2 regions of the Streptomyces sp. NPDC107581 genome follow, and region 1 is predicted to be linked to the other one. Evidence: riboswitches for the same ligand, from Rfam matches in the RefSeq annotation. Region 1 holds a riboswitch; the other holds the start of a gene.

The links. Region 1 has a riboswitch for ZMP and ZTP ahead of ACZ7P3_RS10490 (maleylpyruvate isomerase family mycothiol-dependent enzyme). Riboswitches for the same ligand answer to the same signal wherever they lie in the genome.
Positions count from the first base shown of each region.
Region 2: another riboswitch for ZMP and ZTP. It lies ahead of ACZ7P3_RS19210 (glycine hydroxymethyltransferase); the one in region 1 lies ahead of ACZ7P3_RS10490 (maleylpyruvate isomerase family mycothiol-dependent enzyme).

Region 1 is NZ_JBVKBH010000004.1:111,391-118,985, reverse strand. Features, by position in the region: gene ACZ7P3_RS10510 (S1 family peptidase) at 1-492, shown strand, start outside; gene ACZ7P3_RS10505 (TetR/AcrR family transcriptional regulator) at 841-1,449, opposite strand; gene ACZ7P3_RS10500 (nuclear transport factor 2 family protein) at 1,536-1,961, shown strand; gene ACZ7P3_RS10495 (NAD(P)H-binding protein) at 1,958-2,806, shown strand; ZMP/ZTP riboswitch at 3,362-3,453, shown strand; gene ACZ7P3_RS10490 (maleylpyruvate isomerase family mycothiol-dependent enzyme) at 3,474-4,256, shown strand; gene ACZ7P3_RS10485 (hypothetical protein) at 4,429-5,535, shown strand; gene ACZ7P3_RS10480 (response regulator) at 5,690-6,391, opposite strand; gene ACZ7P3_RS10475 (universal stress protein) at 6,739-7,595, shown strand, end outside.
Region 2 is NZ_JBVKBH010000007.1:74,552-82,146, forward strand. Features, by position in the region: gene ACZ7P3_RS19200 (2'-5' RNA ligase family protein) at 1-312, opposite strand, end outside; gene trpS (tryptophan--tRNA ligase) at 542-1,555, opposite strand; gene ACZ7P3_RS19210 (glycine hydroxymethyltransferase) at 1,794-3,257, opposite strand; ZMP/ZTP riboswitch at 3,289-3,377, opposite strand; gene rocD (ornithine--oxo-acid transaminase) at 3,422-4,675, shown strand; gene ACZ7P3_RS19220 (glutathionylspermidine synthase family protein) at 4,799-5,983, opposite strand; gene ACZ7P3_RS19225 (hypothetical protein) at 6,000-6,368, opposite strand; gene ACZ7P3_RS19230 (DMT family transporter) at 6,512-7,354, shown strand.

The DNA.
Region 1 (7,595 bases):
GGGTTCGTCACCGCCGGGCACTGCGGCGGGCCGTACGCCGCCGTGTACGGCTGGGACGGCTCCTACGTGGGCGATTTCCAGGGATCCTCGTTCCCGGGCGACGACTACGCCTGGGTGAGCGTGGGCAGCGGCTGGTGGACGGTGCCGGTCGTGCTCGGCTGGGGCACGGTGTCCGACCAGCTGGTGCGGGGCTCGGCCGTCGCACCCCCCGGCTCCTCCGTCTGCCGGTCGGGATCGACCTCGCACTGGCACTGCGGCACGGTGGAGGCTCTCGACGAGACCGTCAACTACAGTCAGGGCGCGGTGTACGAGCTGACGAAGACCAGCGTCTGTGCCGAACCCGGCGACTCCGGCGGCTCCTTCATCAGCGGCGACCAGGCGCAAGGTGTCACCTCCGGCGGCTGGGGCGACTGCACCGGTGGCGGCGAGACCTGGTTCCAGCCGGTCAACGAGATCCTCGACCGCTACGGCCTGACCCTGCAGACCGCCTGACCGTCCGACCGCTCGAAGGGGGTTCCGCCGGCCGACGGCAGGGCGGAACCCCCTCGCGCAAGGGCGGCGATCCGTGCACGGGGACCGCCGCGCGCGGTGGTCGGTGCCGTTGTTCGTGAACGGCGCGTCCAGGGCGCCGTTCGCGGTGGACATGCCGTCGATGCCGAAGACCGTGCCGCTGTTCGTGCCGAGGGTGCGGCCGAAGTCCGGCTCCAGGGTCGAGGTCGGCCGTCCAGCGGGCGGTCGGGAAGCCGCTGATGTGTGCAGCCGAGCGGCCCCCGTGGGGAGGGGTACGGCGGTCCGGCCGGCGGCGACGGGTCAGGGCGCGCGCTCGTCCCCGCTCTCCGATCAGCCCTCGGCGACCCCTTCCTGCGGTGCGGGCGGGCCCAGAACCCTCCTGGTGAAGTCCGCCAGTTGTGCCCGCATCCGTTCGCGCGGCACGCGCTCACGTTCCGCCAGGTACTCGACGAGGTCGGCCCGGGTGGCGGCGAGCAGCGCATGGGCGGTGAAGCCGCTGTCGGCCGAGCCGGGGAGCTGCTCCAGCACGGCTCGGAGCAGCTCGTGCCACCTCTCGTAGTGCTCCGCCTGGTAAGGGCTGCTGCTCCCGCCCTCCTCCAGGGCGAGCGCGAGACGGCGGTTGTCGAGCTTGAAGCACAGGACGGCGTCGAGGAGAGCGGGTACGCGCTGATGCGCTGGGGTGGCGGGCCCCAGGGGCGGGGGGCCGGCCGCGATGGCCTCTCTGATCGGTTCGAGACGCGCCTCGTACAGCGCACGCAGCAGCCCGGCGCGATCGCCGAAGGCGCGGAAGAGCGTTCCCTTGCCGACGCCGGCCGCGGCCGCGACATCGGCCATGGTGACGTCGTCGGGGCTCTCGCGGCGGGCGAACAGGGCGTCGGCGGCCGCGAGGACGGCCTCCCGGTTACGGGCAGCGTCCCTGCGGGGCTTGCGCTCGGTCATGTGGTTCCTTCGTTTGCAAAGCGGACCCCGGGTCCGTATCGTCAAAGCGGACCCTTGGTCCGGATATTACGAGATGGAGGACACCCATGTCCGCACCGACCTCCCCCGAGGATCTGTACCGCCACAGCCTGCGACTTCTCCTGGACAAGAACATTCCCGCGTGGGTCGCCCTGTGGGCCGATGACGGCGTCATGGAGTTCCCCTTCGCCCCCCAGGGCCGGCCCGGGCGCCTGGAGGGCAAGGAGGCCATCGCCGCTTACATGCGCCCCTACCCCGACCACATCGATCTGCACGACTTCCCCGACCTGCGGATCCACCGGACCACCGATCCGGAGACCATCGTGGTCGAGATGCGCGGCGTCGGCCGCCTGGTGAAGACCGACAGCCCCTTCGACATGACCTACATCGCCGTCGTGACCGTCCACGACGGGCACATCACCTCCTACCGCGACTACTGGAATCCCCTCGCCGTCCTCGAGTCCGGCACCGACTTCGCCGGGAGCAGCCGATGACCAGCACCGGCACCACTCTGGTCATCGGCGCCACCGGCACCACCGGCAGCCGCACCACCGCGCGGCTGACGGCGGCCGGCCACCGCGTCAGAGCCGCCGGCCGGCACGCCACCCCGGTCCCCGGCGCGGAGGCGGTGCGCTTCGACTGGCACGACCCCGCCACCCACGCCGCCGCCCTCGACGGGGTCGACCGCGTCTACCTCGTCCCGCCCCTCGGCGACTTCGACCCGGCGCCGATCATGCTGCCCTTCCTCCGGCAGGCCCGCGCCGCAGGCGCGCACCGCGCAGTGCTCCTCAGCTCCTCGGCGGTTCCCGCGGGCGGCCCGGCGGTGGGCAAGGTGCACCAGGCCCTGCCAGGTCTGTTCGACCAGTGGGCGGTGCTGCGCCCCTCCTGGTTCATGCAGAACTTCACCGGCGAGCACGCGCACGCCCGGGACATCCGCGAGGACGGCACCATCCGGACCGCCACCGGGACCGGCCGGGTCGGCTTCGTCGACGCCGACGACATCGCCGCCGTCGCCGCCCACGCCCTGACCGATGACTGCGCCCCCGACACCGATCTCGTCCTCACGGGACCGGAGGCACTCAGTTACGACGACATCGCCGCCATCGTCACGGAGGTCACCGGCCGGCCTGTCGTCCACCGCGGTCTGTCCTTCGAGGGCATGCGCGACCGCCTCACGGCGCTGATGCCGCCCGAGTTCGCCGCCATGCTGGCCGGCATGGACCGTGCCATCGCCGAAGGGGCCGAGGACCGGATCACCGACACCGTCCAGCGCCTCACCGGTCGGCCTGCGCACACCTTCCGCACCGTCCTTGAAAGAGAGATGCGACGCAGCGGCTGAGGTGACCGGAGGGTCGGCAGGTCTGGTACGAGCCCCTGCGCAATCGCTGCGCGGCCGTCCCTGGTGGCTCGGCGTTCCATGGCGGCTCGGCGTTCCATGGTGGCGCGGCCGTCCACGGTGGTACGGCCGTCCACGGTGGTACGGCCGTCCGCGGGGGCTCGGACGTCGGCCGGGGGCTCGGTCCTCGGTGAAGCCGTCGTAACCCGCCACGCGCTTCCGGGAACGGCGCAGCAGATCCCGGTCGGCACAGGCATGATGTCCCTGCTGCGGGCGTTCAACGCGCCCCGCCTGCGGGCCGGTTCACCGCCCTGGCCCTCGGCGCGACCGCCTGCGGCGGCGGCCCTGTCTCGGCCGGCGGTGGCGGGCGGGATGCCGGGGACCGGACTCGGCGAGCTCTTGGACCCGCCGCGGCGTCGGTGGATCCGGTTCGGACAGGACGGGCCCTTCCCCGGCCCGGTCGCGAGGGTGGAAGTCGCCGCGCAGCAAGGCCCGTGAGCGAAGGGGTCCTTGAGGTGCAGCCTGCAGCCTGTCGGCGGCGGTTGCCATCTCTTAGGGTGGCCGAGGGCCGTGACTGGCGTCGAGGGTGGACCACCACCGGGGAGCGGCTCGGCCGTCATGGGTCCGTGCCGCGCGCCTGGGCGATTCACCGCGAGGCTCAGGAGTGCGCATGACCAGTCCCGCCGCGATGAGTAGGGCAGGCATCCATGACCTGATCGACGACGTCGTCCGCTCGGGCAACCGGCTCACCCGGGCCGCAGCGGGCCGGACCGACGATGGACTGCGAGCCCCCTCACGGCTGGAGCACTGGACACGGGGCCATGTGCTGGCCCATGTGGCCCACAGCGCCGACGCCTACGTGTGGCTGCTGCGCCTGGCCCGTACGGGCGCCGAGCCGGGGCCGCGCAGGGACGCGGCGGCCCTGGCCCGGGCGGTCGAGGAGACCGCCGGGCTGCCCGCCGCCGACCTGGTCGCCGAAGTGCGTTGCCGCCTGGCGCGGTTCGTGTCGGAGGCCCGGGACATGCCTGCGACCGCCTGGGAGAGCATGGTCACCGCCCTGGCAGGCTGGCGGCACCCCGCCTGGTACACCCTGCGACGGTGTCTGCGTGAACTGGAGACGCACCACCTGGACCTGGACCTCGGCTATCGCACCGCGGACTGGCCGGCCGCGTACGTCTGCTGGGCACTCGATGACACGCTCGCCGCACTCAAGGCCCAGGGCTTCGCCGTTTCCTCGGTCGAAGCGGTCGATCTCGGACGGTCCTGGGAGGTCTGCCCGGGCGGTCCGGCGATCGCCGGCCCCGGCCACGCACTGCTCGGCTGGCTCAGCGGCCGGACGTCCGCCGCCGGGCTGGTGTCCGACCGGCCGACGTCAACTCTGCCGCGTCGGCCGGCCTGGCCGCAGCCGCCGTCCCCGGGCTGGGGCCGCGCCGGCGAAGACGGCGTCACCTGAAGCGGGCCGCACTCACCGCCGCCCTTTTCCGGACCAAGCCGCGTGGCTTCCTCAGGGACGGCGGCTGGCATTCGCCCACGCTGAGTTGACCGTCCATGACGGATGAGAAAACACGTTGGCGGGCTGCCGCCGAGCTGCGACGATGCAGCTGTTTCCCATACGGAGGGGGCTTTTGTTCGTTTTCGTTTGTGTGCGGTGCGATGCCGGGCTGACCGTCCCCTTGTCCCAGGTCTCCCTTCCGGCCCACGCCCGTCAGAAGTACGGGAATGGGGTCCAGCTTCCGGTGCTCATGGAGTCAGGGACGTTTGCAGTGGACCCGGACCCCTGGAGAGGGCCGTGGCGGATGTGGGACGAGATTGATCCGGGCGAGGCGGAGGCGCGCGGCATCTACGCGCCGGTCTACGCCCTGTCCGACAGCACGCCCGGGGCGATCGTCATCGCGCCCGGCGATATCCGCGGAACCCGGCTCATGCCCGAGAAGCGCGGCGGTGCCTGCTGTGGCCTCGACGGGGCCGACGGGCCCAACATGGCCTGCGAAGCGTGCGACCTGCCCGTGGCGACCAGGGTCGACGATTGCTCGCTCTGGCAGGCAGTGCGGCTCAGCTCGGACGCCGTGCGCCGCGTACTCGTCGACGGTGTCCACGCTGCGCCGTTCTCCTGGGCGGAGCTGGCAGAGAGGGGGGAGAGCACGCCCCCCTTCGAGCCGATTGCCTCATGGGGAGGACGGTTTGGGCCGAGCCACTACTGGTCGTGGAGTCCGCAATGGGAGGCGGCAGCCGGCCAGGCTCTCGCCCACCTGCTGGTGGCCTCCGAAGGACAGCCGGTAAAGGTCCCCAACGGTCTCACCGCGGACGTGTTCCAACGCGCGCTCGACACCCTGCTGCCCGCTGGCCTGCCGACGCGGCGCGCCGTCCTGGCTGGACCAGGAGAACCCTCCCCCGACGCGGGCGTTGGCATCCTCCTCGTACCGGTCCATCCCCGGACGGGTCAGACTTGGGCCCCCGCCGGCCCGGCTGCATCGGCATACCCGGTGCCCCTGCCGCTGGGGGTGTGGCTGTGGCTGGTCTCTCCCCAGCCGTACTTGCCGGTTCCCGCGTCGGGCGGCATACCGCAAGACGTCCTCCGCGACGACCCGCTCCCGCCGCGCCCCAACTACCTGTTCCGGGCCGACCGGGGAACGTTCCAGCACACCTTGGTCCGGCTACCGGCCGTTCGCGCCCCGTGGATGCGCGCGATCCTCGAGAAACTCACGCAGGACGGATCGGCCGACATCTTCTAGTCGACTGGCAATCGAACGGCGCCGACTCTCGTACCTCCCGAAGTGTCGAACATGCGCAGCGTCCACCGACTAGACCAAGCGGGGGATGCGCACCCGCCCGGCATGTCCTCCCTTGGTCCGGTCGACGACTCCGTACAGGCCTCCGCGGCAGCCCTCAGCGCGCGGGGCTCTCCTCGGAGGCGTGCTGTTCGAGGTGGGAGGCGAGGACCGCGGCCTGGACCCGGCGCTGCACCCCCAGCTTGGCCAGCAGCCGTGAGATGTGGTTCTTGACGGTCTTCTCGGACAGGTACAGCTTGTTGCCGATCTCACGATTGGTCAGGCCGTCGCCGATCAGGGCGAGGATGTCCCGTTCGCGCGGTGACAGGCCCGCCAGTTCGGGCGGTAGTGAGGGCGCCGCGGCAGGGTCGGCCCGCAGGGACCGCATGAGGCGGGCCGTCGTCGCGGGGTCCAGCATCGACTGGCCCGAGGCGACGGTGCGGACCGCCGACACCAGGTCGGACCCCTTGATCTGCTTCAGGACGTACCCGGACGCCCCGGCCATGATCGCGTCCAGCAGAGCGTCCTCGTCGTCGAACGAGGTCAGCATCAGACATGCCAGATCCGGCATCCGGCTGCGCAGTTCCCGGCAGACCGAGATGCCGTTCCCGTCGGGCAGCCGGACGTCGAGGACGGCGACGTCCGGGCGCAGCGCGGGGCCGCGGGCCAGAGCGTGCTCGGCGGTGCCCGCCTCGCCGACCACGGAGATGTCCGGTTCGGCGTCCAGCAGGTCGGTCAGTCCGCGGCGCACGACCTCGTGGTCGTCCAGCAGGAACACGCGGATCGGGTTCTGCTCCGTGAAGATGCGTGTCGCGGTCATGACGACCTCTCGTTCCCGGCAGGGACAGGCTCCGGGCTGTCCACGACGCTGATCATCACCCGTCGGCGCCGTGCGCACTAGGGCCGACCGGCCCTACTCACCCCATGGTCGCGGCGCGCGAGAGCGAACTCCAGCCGTCGGACGCGGGCTGCCCGCGCGACGCTCTCCCGACCAGGAACCGCGCGGCCCCGGGGCCCGGGCGCGTCCGCACGGACGATGATCGCGGGCGGGCCGCTGCCCGCGCACACCCGGGTCGGTCGGTCCCGGACGGGGACGAACGGCCCCTGCTCCCGTCGGCGCCGGACCAGCACGTTGGAAGTGGGTTCCCGACCCGGGAGGTGGAGTCCATGACCCGGACCGTCACCGTAGGCTTCGACGGCTCGTCCCAGAGCCGGGCCGCCGCCGAATGGGCGGCCCGTGAGGCCCGGCTGCGGGGCCTGCCGCTGAAGATCGTCCATGTGTGGGAGCCGGTGCCCGGGCCGATGGCCCAGGCCCCGCTGCCGGGCCCGGAGACCCTCCGGCACTGGACCGACCCGGATCCGGGCGAGTCCACCGAAGGCATCCGGCTGCGCCACCCCGGTGTCGAGGTCGTCACCGTGGAGCGCACGGGGAATCCGGCCGACGTACTGTGCCGGGCGGCGAACGCGGCCGAACTGCTGGTGCTCGGATCGCGGTGCCTCGGCGGGATCGGCGGGTTCGTGGTCGGCTCGGTCGGCCTGTCCGTCGTCGCCCACGCCGGACAACCGGTGGTGCTGGTCAGGGCGGACGAGCAGGCCGCGGACGAGCACGTGATGGATCGTTCCGGTGTGCCCTCGGCCGCGACGCCCTTCCGGCCCGTCGTCCTCGGCCTCGACACCGGCGATGCCGACGACACGCTGCTGGAGTTCGCCTTCGACGCCGCTGAGCGTCGCAGCGCGGCGCTGCGCGTCGTACACGGCTGGACGGAGCCGACCACTTCCTTCCACCGCTGCCCCGGTGACGCCGAACTCGCCGGCTCGCTCGCACGGAGACAGGCCGCCGTCCTGAGCGAGGTGCTGCGCAGATGGCGGCAGAAGTTCCCCGGTGTCGACGTGATCGAGGCGAGCCGGTGCGGCAGTGCGGCGCAGATCCTCGTGAGCGCCTCCTGTGACGCGTCCCTGGCCGTCGTCGGCCGGCGCGTCCGCTCCAGCCCGCTCGGCGCCCACATCGGCCATGTCACCCACGC
Region 2 (7,595 bases), on a different contig from region 1:
GATGCGCTGCTGCAGCCTGCTGCAGTCCTCCGCACCCCGGACTACACGGACGTAGACCACCGGGGACAGGGGCCGGAAGGTGCCGGTCCCGGACAGCCGCATCGGGAACGGCCGGCCGGCCGCGGCGACCTCCAGGAGATGGGCCTCCACCGCCGGCAGGCCGGCGGCCGCCACCTCGGTCGGCGGCAGCAGGGTGACATGCGTGGGGATGCCGTGAGCCGCGGGGTCGCCGAAGCCCGCGCGCCGCTCCTGGAGCAGGCTGCCGTGAGGCTCCGGGACCGCGATCGACACGCCGATCGTTACGGTCCCCACGTCGTCTCCCGTCGTCGTGTTTTCTCTTCTCGGCCGCTTCGTCCGGGCCGTCGGATATTGACTGTACGGCCACGGATGTCCTGTGGGCAGGCGCAGCAGAAGTGATGTGCAGCGCTCTGCCCTCTCGGACATGCGTGCGGCGTACGCCGCGGTGCTCCCGGGTGCTTCCCGGTGCCCCCGGACGCCTTCCCGGTGCCCCCGGGCGCCCGGTGCTGCCCCGGCTCGCGGCTCAGTGCTTGGCCGGCAGGAAACCCACCCGCTCGTACGCCTGCGCAAGCGTCTCCGCGGCGACGGCACGCGCCTTCTCCGCGCCCTTGGCGAGGACCGAGTCGAGCGTCTCGGGGTCGTCCAGGTACTGCTGGGTGCGCTCCCGGAACGGCGTCACGAACTCGACCATGACCTCGGCGAGGTCCGTCTTGAGCGCGCCGTAGCCCTTGCCCTCGTAGGACGCCTCCAGGTCGGCGATGCCGGTCCCGGTGAGCGTCGAGTAGATCGTGAGCAGGTTGCTGACGCCGGGCTTGCTCTCGGTGTCGAAACGGATCACCGTGTCCGTGTCGGTGACCGCGCTCTTGACCTTCTTCGCCGTCGTCTTCGGCTCGTCGAGCAGGTTGATGAGGCCCTTCGGCGTGGACGCCGACTTGCTCATCTTGATCGACGGGTCCTGCAGGTCATAAATCTTCGCCGTCTCCTTGAGGATGTACGGCTTGGGGACGGTGAAGGTCGGGCCGAAGCGCCCGTTGAAGCGCTCGGCCAGGTCACGGGTCAGCTCGATGTGCTGGCGCTGGTCCTCGCCGACCGGCACCTCGTGCGCCTGGTACAGCAGGATGTCCGCGACCTGCAGGATCGGGTACGTGAACAGGCCGACGGACGCGCGGTCGGCGCCCTGCTTGGCGGACTTGTCCTTGAACTGGGTCATGCGGGAGGCCTCGCCGAAGCCGGTGAGGCAGTTCATGATCCAGGCGAGCTGGGCGTGCTCGGGCACATGGCTCTGCACGAAGAGCGTGCACCGGTCCGGGTCCAGGCCCGCGGCCAGCAGCTGCGCGGCGGCCAGCCGGGTGTTGGCACGCAGCTCCGCGGGGTCCTGCGGGACCGTGATCGCGTGCAGGTCGACGACCATGTAGAACGCGTCGTGGGACTCCTGCAGGGCCACCCACTGGCGGACGGCGCCGAGGTAGTTGCCGAGGTGGAACGAGCCTGCGGTGGGCTGGATTCCGGAGAGCACGCGGGGTCGGTCAGTGGCCATGTTCACCATTCTCTCAGCTGCGCGCTCCCCCTGAGGACACCGGGGGATTCCGGCTCGTTCCGCTTGATCGTCCGGTGGATGATCAAGCCGGGTGCGATCGGCGCCGGCCGGGCCCGGACCAGGACTCCTGCGGGCGTGGCGGCCGGCGGCGGCTTCCCGATGCGCCGCGCGGCGGCCCGGCGCAGTGCCGGGCCGCCGCGCGAGGAGCCCCGTGCGGGCCTCGTGAAGGGCGGGCGGGTCAGCCCAGGTCGACCTCGGGGTACAGCGGGAAGCCCGCCACCAGGTCCGTCGCCCGCTGGGAGATCTCCTGCGCCACCTTCGCGTCCAGGACGTGGGCCGCCTTGGACGGGGCGCCCGACTTGGTGGTGCCCGGCTCGGTGGTGGTGAGGACGCGGTCGATCAGGCCCGCCACCTCGTCCATCTCCGCCGTGCCCAGGCCCCGGGTGGTGAGCGCCGGGGTGCCGATGCGGATGCCGGAGGTGTACCAGGCGCCGTTCGGGTCCGCCGGGATGGCGTTGCGGTTGGTGACGATGCCCGATTCGAGGAGGGCCGCTTCGGCCTGGCGGCCGGTGAGGCCGTAGGAGGTGGCCACGTCGATCAGGTTGAGGTGGTTGTCGGTGCCGCCGGTGACCAGGGTCGCGCCCCGGCGCATCAGCCCCTCCGCCAGTGCGCGGGAGTTGTCGACGATGCGCTGGGCGTAGTCCTGGAAGGACGGCCGGCGTGCCTCGGCGAGGGCGACCGCCTTGGCGGCCATCACGTGCGGGAGCGGGCCGCCGAGGACCATCGGGCAGCCGCGGTCGACCTGGTCCTTGAGGGAGTCGTCGCACAGGACCATGCCGCCGCGCGGGCCGCGCAGGGACTTGTGGGTCGTGGTGGTGACGATCTGGGCGTGCGGGACCGGGTCGAAGTCGCCGGTCAGGACCTTGCCGGCGACCAGGCCCGCGAAGTGGGCCATGTCGACCATGAGGGTCGCCCCGACCTCGTCGGCGATCTCCCTCATGATCCGGAAGTTCACCAGGCGGGGGTAGGCGGAGTAGCCCGCGACGATGATCAGGGGCTTGAACTCGCGGGCCTGGGCGCGCAGGGCCTCGTAGTCGATCAGGCCGGTGGCCGGGTCGGTGCCGTAGGAGCGCTGGTCGAACATCTTGCCGGAGATGTTCGGGCGGAAGCCGTGGGTGAGGTGGCCGCCGGCGTCCAGGGACATGCCGAGCATGCGCTGGTTGCCGAAGGCCTGGCGCAGCTCGGCCCAGTCGGCCTCGGAGAGCTCGTTGACCTGGCGGACGCCGGTCTTCTCCAGGAAGGGGACCTCCACCCGGTCCGCGAGGACGGCCCAGAAGGCGACGAGGTTGGCGTCGATGCCGGAGTGCGGCTGGACGTAGGCGTGCCGGGCGCCGAACAGCGCCTTGGCGTGCTCGGCGGCCAGGGACTCCACCGTGTCGACGTTGCGGCAGCCGGCGTAGAAGCGGCGGCCGATGGTGCCCTCGGCGTACTTGTCGCTGAACCAGTTGCCCATGGCGAGCAGCGTGGCCGGGGAGGCGTAGTTCTCCGAGGCGATCAGCTTGAGCATCTCGCGCTGGTCGGCCACCTCCTGGCCGATGGCGTCGGCGACGCCCGGTTCGACGGCGCGGATCACGTCGAGGGCGGCGCGGAAGGCGGTGGACTCGGCGGAAAGAGACGCGGAATGGGGGGCATTCTCAGGCATCGGGACCTCCGGACGTGGCGTTCGGCATGTTCGGTTCGGCCCAGGCGCACGGCACAGTTCCCGCTCGGGCCGCTCCCCGATGGTCCGTCCCATCCCAGCGCGCCAGTCACGGCCCGCTGATCAGCCTACCGGGCGCGCCACGGGGGCGAGATCCCGCGTCCACCATGCGAGCGGAGATAGGAAGGGGGCCACCGTCCTATCCGGGAGAGGCCGTGACCACTGCTGAAGACCTCATCGCCGCCGCAGACGCGCACAGTGCGCCCACCTACCATCCACTGCCCGTGGTCGTGGCCACGGCGGAGGGCGCCTGGATGACGGATGTGGAGGGACGGCGCTATCTGGATCTGCTGGCCGGATACTCGGCGCTCAACTTCGGCCACGGCAACCGGCGGCTGGTGGAGGCGGCCAGGCGGCAGCTGGAGCGGGTGACGCTGACGTCCCGCGCCTTCCACCACGACCGGTTCGCCGCGTTCTGCACCGAGCTGGCCGAGCTGTGCGGCATGGAGATGGTGCTGCCGATGAACACGGGCGTCGAGGCGGTGGAGAGCGCGGTGAAGACGGCCCGGAAGTGGGGGTACCGGGTGAAGGGGGTGCCCTCCGAGATGGCGAAGATCGTGGTCGCGGGCGGCAACTTCCACGGGCGTACGACGACCGTGATCAGCTTCTCCACCGATCCGGAGGCACGGGCGGACTTCGGGCCCTACACGCCGGGGTTCGAGATCGTGCCGTACGGGGATCTCACGGCGATGCGGTCGGCGCTCACCGAGAACACCGTCGCCGTGCTGCTGGAGCCGATCCAGGGCGAGTCGGGGGTGATCGTGCCGCCGGCCGGCTATCTGCCGGGGGTGCGGGAGCTGACCCGTGAGCGGAACGTGCTCTTCGTCGCCGACGAGATCCAGTCGGGTCTCGGCCGGACCGGGCGGACCTTCGCCTGCGAGCACGAGGGGGTCGTCCCGGACGTGTATGTGCTGGGGAAGGCGCTGGGCGGCGGGATCGTGCCGGTGTCGGCGGTGGTGTCGAGCGCGGACGTGCTCGGGGTGTTCCGGCCGGGCGAGCACGGCTCGACGTTCGGCGGGAACCCGCTGGCCTGCGCGGTGGCGCTGGAGGTGATCGCGATGCTGCGCTCGGGCGAGTTCCAGGCGCGGGCGACGGAGCTGGGGGCACGGCTCCACGACGGGCTGCGCGCGCTGCTCGGCACGGGCCGGGTGACGGCGGTGCGCGGGCGCGGGCTGTGGGCCGGGGTGGACATCGCCCCGCGGGTCGGCACCGGGCGGGAGGTGTCGGAGCGGCTGATGGACCGGGGTGTGCTGGTCAAGGACACCCACGGGTTCACCATCCGGATCGCTCCGCCGCTGGTCGTCTCCGAGGAGGATCTGGACTGGGGGCTCGCCCAGCTGAGCGCGGTCCTGGAGGCCTGAGGGGTTCCTGGGGCCTGGGGGGTTTCTGGGGCCTGAGGGGTTCCTGGGGCCTGGGGGGTTTCTGGGCCCGAGGGGTTTCCTGAACGCCCGAAAGGTTCCCCCAGGGCCTGAAGGCCTGGCCGGCTAGAGGATCACGTGCGGCAGGAAGCGGGCGTACTCGTCGGTGATCAGGCCGGAGGACTCGCGGATGCCGAGGCCGGCGGGCTCGTCCTGGACGACCCAGGCGCCGAGGACGACGTGGTTGCCGTCGAAGGCGGGCAGCGGGGCGAGCTGCTGGTAGCAGCAGGGCTCGTCCCGCAGGACCGCGGGCGCGCCGGGCTCGTGGACGGTCACGCCCGCGCCCTCGCGGCCCAGCAGGGGCTTGGCGACGTAGCCGCCCGCCTCGGCCAGCTCGCGCGGGCCGTCCAGGTAGGCGGGGAGCAGGTTGGGGTGGCCGGGGTACAGCTCCCAGAGGATCGCGAGGAGGGCCTTGTTGCTCAGGAGCATCTTCCAGGCCGGTTCGATCCACAGGGTGCTGCCGGTGCCGCCGCCGTTGTCGAGGGTGTCGAGGACGTGTCCGGCGAAGAGGTCGGAGGTGAGCCACTCCCAGGGGTAGAGCTTGAAGATGCTGCGGATGAACCGGAGCCGGTTGTCGACGAACCGGCCGGAGAGGGTGTCCCAGCCGATCTCCTCCATGGAGATCCAGTCCGTGTCGAGGCCGGCCTGCTCGGCGGTCTCCTTCAGATAGGCGACCGTCATCAGGTCCTCGCCGAGTTCGTCGGCGCTGGAGTGCGCGAAGTGCAGGGGGCTGCCCGGCGGGAGCAGCTTCGCCTGTACCCGCCAGGCGTCCACGAGGCGTTCGTGCAGGGAGTTCCACTGGTCGGCGCCGGGGAAGCGCTCCTCCATCCAGAACCACTGGGGGGAGGCGGCCTCGACCAGGGAGGTCGGGGTGTCCGCGTTGTACTCCAGCAGCTTGGCCGGGCCCGTGCCGTCGTAGCGCAGGTCGAACCGGCCGTAGACGGCCGGCAGTTCGGCGCGGCGGTGCCAGGCCTCGGTGACGGCCCCGGCGATGCGCGGGTCGGTGATGCCGAGGTCGGCGAGGCGGTTCTCCGCCACGATGTGCCCGGCGGCCGCCAGGCACATCCGGTGCAGTTCCTCGACGGTCTCTTCCAGCCTCTCGATCTCGTCGAGGCTGAAGGCGTAGTAGGCGCTCTCGTCCCAGTAGGGGCGCAGTTCGCCGTCGGGGTGGCGGGTCAGGGGGTAGACGAGCCCCTGTGCCTCGACGGTCTGCTGCCAGCCGGGGCGCGGAGTGGTCGTACGGCGTTCCATGATCGGCTCCTTGGGTTCAGCCGCCGGAGCTGCCGTGGCCGCCGCCGAAGCCGCCGCGGTGGACCCCGCTGTGGTGGCCGCCGCCGCTCGACGAGTAGCCGGAACCGGAGCCGGATCCCTTGCTCGGCCTGGTGAAGGAGCCGCTGTCGACCCAGGAGCCCTTCTTCTTGCCGCCGTAGTACCAGGCGCCGTTCACGGAGGCCTTCGTCGTCCCGCAGTTCTTGTCGGAGACGACCTTGTAGCCCTTGGCGAGCTGGTAGCTGTTGCGGTCGACGCAGCGCTTGTCCGGGGCGGAGGACGAGCAGGCGGTCAGGGCGGTGGCCAGCAGGCCCATCCCGCCCAGGAGGACGGTTCCGGAGCGAAGTCGTCGGCGTGCGGTGTCCATGCTGGTGTCTCCCCCGTTGGCTGCCCGTTGAACGCCCGTCGGTCGGGCCCGTTTTCGGCCGCCAGCCTAGAGACCGGCGGGAACGGGCACCGAGGGGGGTGGCCGGATCGCGCCTACCCTAGAGTCACTTCGTGCTCTTTGGAATGGTGTGTGCCCTGGCCGCGGCGGTCTGCTTCGGTACGGCGACGGTGTTGCAGGCGGTCGCCGCGCGGGAAGCCGGTACGGGCGGAGGCGGCGAGGCCGCGCTGCTGCTGCGGGCGCTCAGGCAGTGGCGTTATCTGGCGGGACTGGCACTGGACGGACTCGGCTTCCTGTTCCAGATCGCGGCGCTGCGCTCGATCCCGATCTACGCGGTCGGCGCGGCCCTGGCGTCGAGTCTGGCGGTGACGGCGGTGGTCGCGGCGCGCCTGCTGCGGGTGCGGCTGACGGGCACGGAGTGGGGCGCGGTCGGCGTGGTGTGCGCCGGTCTCGCGATGCTGGCGCTGGCGTCCGGCCCGGAGGGGAACCAGGACGGTTCGGACGCCCTGAAGTGGGCGATGCTCGCGACGGCGCTCTGCATGCTGGCGCTCGCCCCGCTGGGCGGGCGGCTGTCCGGCCGCATGCGGGCACTGGTGCTGGGGCTCGGGGCCGGTTTCGGGTTCGGGGTGGTGGAGGTGTCGGTCCGCCTGATCGACTCGCTGCGGCCGGCCGATCTGTTCACCAACCCGGCGGCCTACGCCCTCCTGATCGGCGGCGGCGCCGCCTTCATCCTGCTGACCTCCGCCCTGCAGCGCGGCTCGGTGACGACGGCGACGGCCGGCCTGGTGCTCGGCGAGACGATCGGCCCGGCCGCGGTCGGGGTGATCTGGCTCGGCGACCGCACCCGCGAGGGCCTGGCCTGGCTGGCGGTACTGGGGTTCGCGGTGGCGGTGGTGGGGGCACTGGCGCTGGCACGGTTCGGGGAGGCGCCGGCCACGGAGGAAACACCGGCGACGGAAGAAGGCTGAGGGCGCCGCGACGACGCACGACCCCGGCGGCGCAGGGCTCGCCCCGTCGCCCCCGGCCACCCTGCGCGAAAACGTCTCCTCTTGGGCAGGGTGCGGTAGCTGATCGATGCCTGTCCCGCGAGGAGTTGCCGTGCCCCGTTCCGATGCCCCGGCCGCCACGGAGATCCGCGTGGCGGACAAGGAGGCCGGGCCCTACGGCATCACGGCCGGCCCCGACGGTGCCGAGTTCGCCCTCCCCGTC